Linked DNA regions of Pararhizobium sp. A13. The protein of the gene in region 1 interacts with the protein of each later gene in a pairwise test. Links are inferred from orthologs where the notes say so. Each region holds a gene or a part of one and is shown on either strand. Other genes may lie near its edges.

The links. Proteins that work in one complex are often made in the same cells at the same time.
Region 2: the proteins of dnaQ (region 1) and WI754_RS06300 interact in binary tests that used the Escherichia coli proteins (3 or more experiments, as listed by UniProt). The link is inferred for Pararhizobium sp. A13 from one-to-one orthologs.

What each region holds. Positions count from the first base shown.
Region 1 is NZ_CP149510.1:978,654-984,185, forward strand. The notes cover bases 1,150-4,149. They hold dnaQ (DNA polymerase III subunit epsilon), read left to right. Parts: upstream 1,150-2,295; coding sequence 2,296-3,003; downstream 3,004-4,149. Other genes in these bases: WI754_RS04650 (shikimate dehydrogenase), read left to right, coding at 1,150-1,706; coaE (dephospho-CoA kinase), read left to right, coding at 1,703-2,296; secB (protein-export chaperone SecB), read right to left, coding at 3,058-3,549; WI754_RS04670 (FxsA family protein), read right to left, coding at 3,627-4,139. In the rest of the region: WI754_RS04640 (pyruvate, water dikinase regulatory protein), read left to right, coding at 1-222; WI754_RS04645 (Maf-like protein), read left to right, coding at 254-853; more of WI754_RS04650, read left to right, coding at 846-1,149; WI754_RS04675 (Tim44/TimA family putative adaptor protein), read left to right, coding at 4,278-4,976; WI754_RS04680 (murein transglycosylase A), read left to right, coding at 4,989-5,532. UniProt on the Escherichia coli protein: DNA polymerase III is a complex, multichain enzyme responsible for most of the replicative synthesis in bacteria. The epsilon subunit contain the editing function and is a proofreading 3'-5' exonuclease.
Region 2 is NZ_CP149510.1:1,313,105-1,316,008, forward strand. It holds WI754_RS06300 (DNA polymerase III subunit gamma/tau), read right to left. Parts: upstream 2,440-2,904; coding sequence 562-2,439; downstream 1-561. Other genes in the region: WI754_RS06290 (MOSC domain-containing protein), read left to right, coding at 1-137; WI754_RS06295 (YbaB/EbfC family nucleoid-associated protein), read right to left, coding at 199-522; WI754_RS06310 (HIT family protein), read left to right, coding at 2,692-2,904. UniProt on the Escherichia coli protein: Part of the beta sliding clamp loading complex, which hydrolyzes ATP to load the beta clamp onto primed DNA to form the DNA replication pre-initiation complex.

The DNA of each region.
Region 1 (5,532 bases):
ACCGTTGACCGGATTTCTCAGGTCCGGGAAAACCGCGTGCTTGGAACCGCATCCAACAATTTTCGGGCGGACGAATATGTTGATCGGGCGTCCATCGCGGAGGAGTTGAAGTATGCGCGTTCGCTCTGCACCCGCAACAACTGGCCGATGATCGATGTGACCCGCCGGTCCATCGAGGAAACGGCGGCGGCAATTGTTGCCCTGAGACCGCGGCTGCGCTAAGGCGAGTCCGGTCAATCAGGATATGAAGACAATGGCAGGCTCTCTTGTCCTCGCTTCGGCGAGCCCCTTCCGGCGCATGCTTTTGGAGAATGCCGGCATACGCTTTCAGGCGAGGGCGGCCGAGATCGACGAGCGCGAGATCGAACATCAGGTAGAGGAGCAGCATTCCTCACCGGAAGAGGTCGCGCTCATTCTTGCCGAGGCGAAAGCAAGAAATGTCGGCGAGGCTTTTCCTGAAGACATTATAATAGGCTCGGACCAGACCATGTCGCTCGGCCAGCGTGTCTATCACAAACCGCGAGCTATGGCCGAGGCGCGCGACCATCTTGTTTCGCTGTCTGGCCACACCCACCAGCTGAACAGCGCGATTGTGTTGACGCTGGGCAGGGATATCCTTTGGAAACATGTGTCCTCAGCCCGGATGACCGTTCGGAAACTGGACGCCGGCTTCATCGAGCGGCATCTCGAGCGCGTCGGGCCAAAAGCGCTGTCGAGCGTCGGCGCCTACCAGCTCGAGGGGGAGGGCATTCAGCTCTTCGAGAGAATTGAGGGTGACTATTTCACGATCCTCGGTCTGCCCATGCTGCCGCTTCTGGCGAAACTGAGGGATTTGCGAGTGATCGATGCGTGATTCACGTGAAACATTTGTTAACCATGCCTTCGTCACGGGTTATCCCGTGAAGCATTCCCGCTCGCCCTTGATCCATAGCTATTGGCTGAAGCAGCTCGGCCTGGAAGGAAGCTACCGGGCGCATGAAGTCGCCGCGCAAGATTTTCCGGCTTTCATCGCGTCGCTCAGGAACGGCCAGTCCGGTTTCATCGGCGGCAATGTCACCATCCCTCACAAGGAAATGGCCTTCGCCCTTTCCGACCGGCCGGACACGTTGAGCACCGAACTCGGCGCTTCCAATACCTTGTGGGTCGAGGATAGGTTGGTACATGCGACCAATACGGACGGGCATGGGTTCACGGCGAACCTCGATGAGCGCTCTGCCGGCTGGGATCGATGCGACACCGCGATCGTTCTCGGCGCCGGCGGCGCCAGCCGGGCGGTCATCCAGGCGGTGCGTGATCGCGGCGTCAAGACCATCCATGTGGTCAATCGCACGCAAGCCCGGGCACAGGAACTGGCCGACCGGTTCGGCCCGGCGGTTCATGCGCAGCCGATGGAGGCTCTGCCGGAGGTGATGAAAGACGCCGGCCTTTTCATCAACACCACGTCTCTCGGTATGGACGGATCGGAGGCGCCCGACATCGACTTTACGGTGATGCGGTCCGGCAGCGTCGTGACGGATATTGTCTATGTCCCTTTGAAGACGCCGATCCTGCAGCAGGCGGAGATACAGGGTTTTGCGATCGTCGATGGTCTCGGCATGCTTTTGCATCAGGCAGTGCCCGGATTTGAAAAATGGTTTGGCAAGAGACCGCAGGTCGATGCGACACTGCGGCAGATCATCATCGACGACATGGCGCGACACGCATGATCATTCTAGGGCTGACAGGATCGATCGGCATGGGCAAAACGACCGCCGCGCAAATGTTCGCGGATCTCGGTGTGCCCGTGAACGACGCCGATGCCGCCGTGCATGCGCTCTATCGGGGCGCGGCGGTCGCGGCGATCGAGGCGGCATTTCCAGGAGCAACGTTGGCGGGCGTGGTCGACAGGAAGGAGCTGTCCCGGCAGCTGTCTGAAAATCCGGCGCTGTTCAAGACGCTCGAAGCCATTGTTCATCCGCTCGTGCGCCAGGTGGAACAGGAGTTCCTCGCGCGTCACCGTGCAGAAAAATCTCCGCTCGTCCTGCTCGACATCCCGCTGTTGTTCGAGACGAAGGCGGAAAACCGGGTCGATGCGGTGGTGATTGTCACCTGCGATCCGGAGATCCAGAAGGAGCGGGTGATGAAAAGGCCGGGGATGACGGAGGAAAAATTCGCACTCATTCTCTCCCGCCAGGTTCCCGATGCGGAAAAACGTGCGAAAGCGGATTACATCATCGATACCAGTGGTGAGCTTGATTCGACCCGCGCCCAAGTCGCGGACATCGTCCGGCAGGTGACCAGCCAGAAGAGGCCATGATGCGCGAAATCATCTTCGATACGGAAACGACGGGTCTCGACAACAGGCAGGACCGCGTCATCGAAATCGGTGGCATCGAACTCGACAATCATTTTCCAACCGGGCGGACATTTCATGTCTACATCAATCCCGGCGACCGGAAGGTGCATCCCGACGCTCTGGCGGTCCACGGCATCTCGGACGAGTTCCTCAAGGACAAGCCGGACTTTGCCGGCGTCGTCACCGAACTGCTCGAATTTTTCGGCGACGCCCGCTGGGTGGCCCACAACGCGACCTTTGACATGGGCTTCATGAACGCCGAGTTTGCCCGGCTCGGCCTGCCGGCGATTGCCAATGACCTGGTGACGGACACGCTGGCGCTTGCCCGTCGCAAGCACCCGATGGGCCCAAACTCGCTCGATGCGCTCTGCCGGCGTTATGGGATAGACAATTCGCACCGCACCAAGCACGGCGCGCTGCTCGACTCCGAGCTTTTGGCGGAAGTCTATATCGAGATGATCGGTGGTCGGCAGGCGGCGTTCGGCCTGCTCTCCGGTGAGAGCCGCGGCGGCCAGGCGGTTGAAATCGACGATATCATTGTCGTCGCCGGGCAAAGGCCGCGACCGCTTGCGCCCCGTTTGAGTATCGAGGAAATCGAAGCGCATGCGGCGCTCGTCGCTAAAATGGGTGTAAAGGCCATCTGGGTAAGATACGAGTCCGCCACATGAAAATGCCCGGTCGAAGACCGGGCATCATTTAAATCATATTCTACGAGAACCGGGTCAGTTCGTGTTGGCGGAGACCTGTGCCCGGACTTTCTCTTCAGCCATGCGCTGGGTGAACATCTGGGCAAAATCGATCGGGTCGATCATCAGCGGCGGGAAGCCGCCGTTGCGGGTCGCGTCGGAAACGATCTGGCGGGCAAACGGGAACAGCAGGCGCGGGCATTCGATGAAGAGCAGCGGCAGCATATGCTCCTGCGGGAAGCCGGTGACGCGGAAGACGCCGCCATAGGCGAGTTCGACGTTGAACAGCATCTTGTCGCCATCCTTGGCTTCGGCATTCAGCGTCAGCACGACGTCGAACTCCGCATCCGACAGCGGATTGGCGTTGACGTTGACATTGATGTTGATCGACGGAGCCTTGTCGCGGGCCTGAAGCGAACGCGGCGCACCCGGATTTTCAAACGAAAGGTCCTTGATGTACTGCGCCAGGATGTTCAGGGACGGGCTCTCTGCAGCGCCGCCATTTGGGGTGGATGAGGTATCGGTCATAAGGCCTTTTCCTTCGGACATGAATTTGGTGAGGCCATCTAGCACTTCGCTTCAGGGCTTACAACCCGGAGCGCCTCTTACTTCAGGCGGTCGCGCTCGTTCGGATCGGTGCGGCCGCGGCCATCGGTACGGGAAAATTCGTCTTCGTCGAGGTCGATGACCTGCGGGCCGGATGGTGACCCGCGGGCGGGGTCCGGTCCGCGCGAAAATCCACCCATGCCACCTGTCGTCACGATCGTCAGACGGTTCTTGATCAGCGACCAGCCGAGATCCCTGACGGCCGGAATGAAAAGGAGCAGCCCGATAACATCGCTGATGAAGCCGGGAATGATCAGCAGGAATGCAGCGATCACGATCATCACGCCATGCACGAGCTGCCGTCCGGGGTCGGTGCCGGTCTGCGAGGCCTGCTGAATTTTCCTGAGCACGCCGAAGCCCTGGATGCGCAAGAGAACGGCGCCGGCGATCGCGCTTGCCAGCACCAGCAGCAACGTCACGCCGACGCCGACTTCGCGGCCGACGAAAATGAAGGCGGCGATCTCCGCAAGCGGCATCAAAAGAAAAAGCAGCGGAATGATCAGAGAACGCATGGTGTCCACTTAATGTGAAAGCAGCCTGTCCCCGTTGGACCGGCAATTGCAAAGAAGTGATATAGTCGTTTGAATGATCGTGCCATGCAGACTATATGGGATGATTGCACGGCATGTTAACAGCGGTTCTGGGTGGAAATGGGCTCTTTCGACTTCATCACATTGTTTTTCCTGGTCGCCGCGGTGATCATCTTCCTCCAGTTGCGCAGCGTGCTGGGCAAGAGGACTGGAAACGAACGTCCGCCCGTTGATCCCTATTCGCCCCGCGAGGCGGCCCAAGGCCCGGAAGCAACCGGGAAGGTCGTGCAGCTCCCCCGCCGCGACGGCGCCGGAGAGGACATTTCACGCTATGCCGATATCGATGCCTTCACCAAGGCTGGAACGCCGCTCAACGACGCGCTGCGCCGCATGAGCGATGCCGATCCGAATTTCGACCCGCAGGAGTTCGTCAACGGTGCCAAGATGGCCTACGAAATGATCGTCATGGCGTTTGCCGACGGCGACCGAAAGACGCTCAAGGGTCTTCTGTCCCGGGAGGTCTATGAAGGTTTCGATGCGGCGATTTCCGAGCGCGAAAGCAAGGGTGAAGTCGTCAAATCCACCTTCGTTGGCATCGAGAAGGCCGACATGGTGCATGCCGAGATCAAGGACAGTGAAGCCAACATCACGCTGCGCATCATCAGCCAGCTGATTTCCGCGACCTACGACAAATCCGGTGCCATCATCGATGGAGACGCTGAGGCCGTCTCTGAAGTCAACGACCTCTGGACGTTTGCCCGCGACAGCCGCTCGCGCGATCCGAATTGGAAGCTGATCGCCACCGAATCCGAAAACTGATCGGGACCGGCGATGGATTTCGATTTGCAGCGGGTCGATTTTTCCGGCCTCCCCGGTTGGCGCGACGACAATCCGCTGCCGTTGCTTGGCGCCCTTGAGCGCTGTCGCCATCATGTCGCGACGGTCAAACCACACAAGACGGGTTCGCTCGGTGTCTCGTCCGCCGACCTGATGCAGGCTTATGGGGCGGCCTCGACCGTCGAGATACGGACCGCAGACGCAGCTCGGGCTTTCTTCGAAGATCACTTTGTCCCGTTCAAGATCGTCCGCAGGGACGGCAGGCCCGGTTTCGTGACGGCATTCTATGAACCCGAGGTTCTGGTCAGCACGACGCCGGACAAGACATTTCGCTTTCCCTTCTACCGTCGTCCGGATGATCTTGTTGACGTCGACGATAGCAATCGGCCCATCGGCATGGATCCTTATTTTGCCTTCGGCCAGTTGAAGGATGGCGCCATTGGCGAATATCCGGATCGCAAGGCGATCGAGCAGGGCTTTCTTGCCGGGCGCGGACTGGAGATCGCCTATGCCAAATCCAAGGTCGATGTTTTCTTCG
Region 2 (2,904 bases), 330 kb from region 1 along the record:
ACGCCTATTCGGGGCCGCCGGTCCTGATGCCGGAAATGCTTGAAACTTTCGCCAGGAATCTCTCCGACAAGGATCGCGACCGCTATCTCGCAGCGCCGATCCACTACAAGCTTCGTGCCAAGCTCACCAGCGCCTGAGCGTCTGCCGTCCTGCCATCGGCTTTTGCCTGGCCGTCACTCGTCTGTGTCGCTTCGCGGCCTAAAAAGGCAGTTTCATGCCGGGCGGGATCGGCAGGCCGGCGGTAAGCGCGCGGGTCTTTTCGGCGGTGATCGCTTCGGCCTTGTCCTTGCCGTCCTTGTGGGCGGCGACGATCAGGTCTTCGAGAATCTCGACATCGTCTTCCTTGAACAGCGACGGGTCGATCTTGATGCCTTTCAGGTTACCCTTGCCGTCCATGCGAACGGTGACCAGACCGCCGCCGGAAGAGCCGTCGACTTCAAGCGCAGAAATCTCTTCCTGCATCTTCTCCATCTTGGCCTGCATTTCCTTGACCTTGCCCATCATGCCCATGATGTCGCGCATCGCCATGTCCTCTTCTTGTCGCGTGGTAATCTTGTAGACTTAGTGCTCGATATCGTCGCCGGGAAGGATATCGCCTTCTGAGGATTCGGCGGCGGCCACGGCCTGCGGCTCTTCCTCCGGTTCCGGCCCCTTTATCCGCACGTCGGCGATCTTTGCGCCGGGAAACCGTGCGATGATGGCCGCGACGTCCGGGTCCTGCCGGGCGTCGTTGAATTGGCGCTCCTTGGTGGCCGCTTCGGCCTCCACAAGTGTCGGTTGGCCGGGCTCGCGGCTGAGGATCACCATCCAGCGGATGCCCGTCCAATCCTCCAGTTTTTTCTGAAGCTCGGCAACCAGCGTCTTCGGCGCATCGTCCGGCAGGTTGATCTCCAGCCGCCCCGGCTCCAGATTGACGAGACGGACGAAATTGCGGACCAGCGTCTTCAGCCTGATATCGCGGTTGGCGGCGCAGAGTTCGGCAATGTCGCTCGCCGATTTGACGGCGGCCTTCGGTTCAGCTTTCGCCTCAGGGGCTTCGGTTGGCTTTTCTTCCGTCTTGCCAACCGGCATGTCCGGCTGCGGTGCTGCGTTCGGCACGGCGCGCAGCATGGTCGCGCCATTTCCGGTCGTGCGCTGCGCCGGCGGCATATCGCTGCCGCGGGCCTGCATCGAGGTGCTCGCAACGGGGGCTGGCGCGCCACCGCCATTGCCGCCGTTCGGCGCGGAAGGCTGCCGCTGCGCGTCGCCGCCGGAAAGTTCGAGCAGTCGACGCGCCGCATCTTCCGGCGAGGGCAAGTGGGCAGCGTGAGCGAGACGGATCAACACCATTTCGGCGGCACCGGCCGGACGCGACGAGCTTTCCGTTTCCGGAATGCCCTTCAGGAGCATCTGCCAGATGCGCGACAGCGTCGTCACGGCGATGCCGGACGAGAATTCGGCGCCGCGGGTGCGCTCGATCTCGCTTAGCGACTGGTCGTTGGCGGCATCCGGCACATATTTCAGGCGGGTGACGAGATGGGTGAAGTCGGCAAGGTCGGTCAGCACCACGGATGGGCTGGCGCCGGCCTCGTATTGTCCGTTGAACTCCTCGAGCGCGGCTGCGACATCGCCTTTGACGATATGCTGGAACAGGTCGACGATGCGGGCGCGGTCGGCAAGGCCGAGCATCGAGCGCACGGCCTCGACCTCGACCACGCCGCCGCCATGGGCGATCGCCTGGTCGAGCAGCGACAGGCCGTCACGTGCGGAGCCTTCCGCCGCGCGGGCGATCATCGCCAGCGCATCCGGATCGGCCGAAATGCCTTCCTTACCGAGAATGGTGGTGAACAGGCCGACGAGATCCGACGCGCCGATGCGGCGCAGGTCGAAGCGCTGGCAGCGCGACAGCACGGTGATCGGAACCTTGCGGATCTCGGTCGTCGCGAAAATGAACTTCACGTGCTCCGGCGGCTCTTCGAGCGTCTTCAACAGGCCGTTGAAGGCCTGGGTCGAGAGCATGTGCACTTCGTCGATGATGTAGACCTTGTAGCGCGCCGAAACCGGGCGATAGCGCACCTGCTCGATGATCTCGCGGATATCGTCGATGCCGGTATGGGAGGCGGCGTCCATCTCGATCACGTCGACATGGCGGCCTTCCATGATCGCCTGGCAATGTTCGCCGGGGGTGCGCAGGTCGATGGTGGGCTTGTCGATTTCCGGCGTCTTGTAGTTCAACGCGCGGGCCAGGATACGGGCCGTGGTCGTCTTGCCGACGCCGCGTACGCCGGTCAGCATATAGGCCTGGGCGATGCGGCCGGTCTCGAACGCGTTGGTGAGGGTGCGCACCATCGGTTCCTGGCCGACCATCAGGTCGGAGAAATCCTTCGGCCGGTATTTGCGCGCAAGAACCCGGTAGGCGGCGGGTTTTTCAGATGTCGGGATCAACGTAACTTCGCTCATCGCCCCTGCCGCTTGGCTACAAGTCTGTCCAGACAGGACGGAAGAAAAAGGGTGGGAGGCTGGCACGATGACCCGTGCCGTGGCTCGTTGGGGCTGCTTCCTTCCGGACCTGACCCGGTTGGCGAGTGGCTCGTCCACCACCAACCTCCCGGCTCTCATATCGGCAATATCGAAACCAAAAGCAAGCCACGCCTTCAAAAAACTGCTATCGTTGTGCAAACAAAAGAAAAATCACCGTTCAGGGAGATCCGCTTGCCTGCCTTCGATATCGATGAACGCCTTGAACGCGATGGATTGCTCATCGCCACACTCGGTCTTTGCCAGCTTCGCATCAACAACGACCGCCGCTGGCCCTGGCTGGTGCTCATTCCGCAGCGCGACGGCGTGACGGAAATCTTCGACCTGACGCCGCTCGACCAGGCGATGTTGACTTTCGAGACGAACATGGTCGCTTCGGCATTGAAA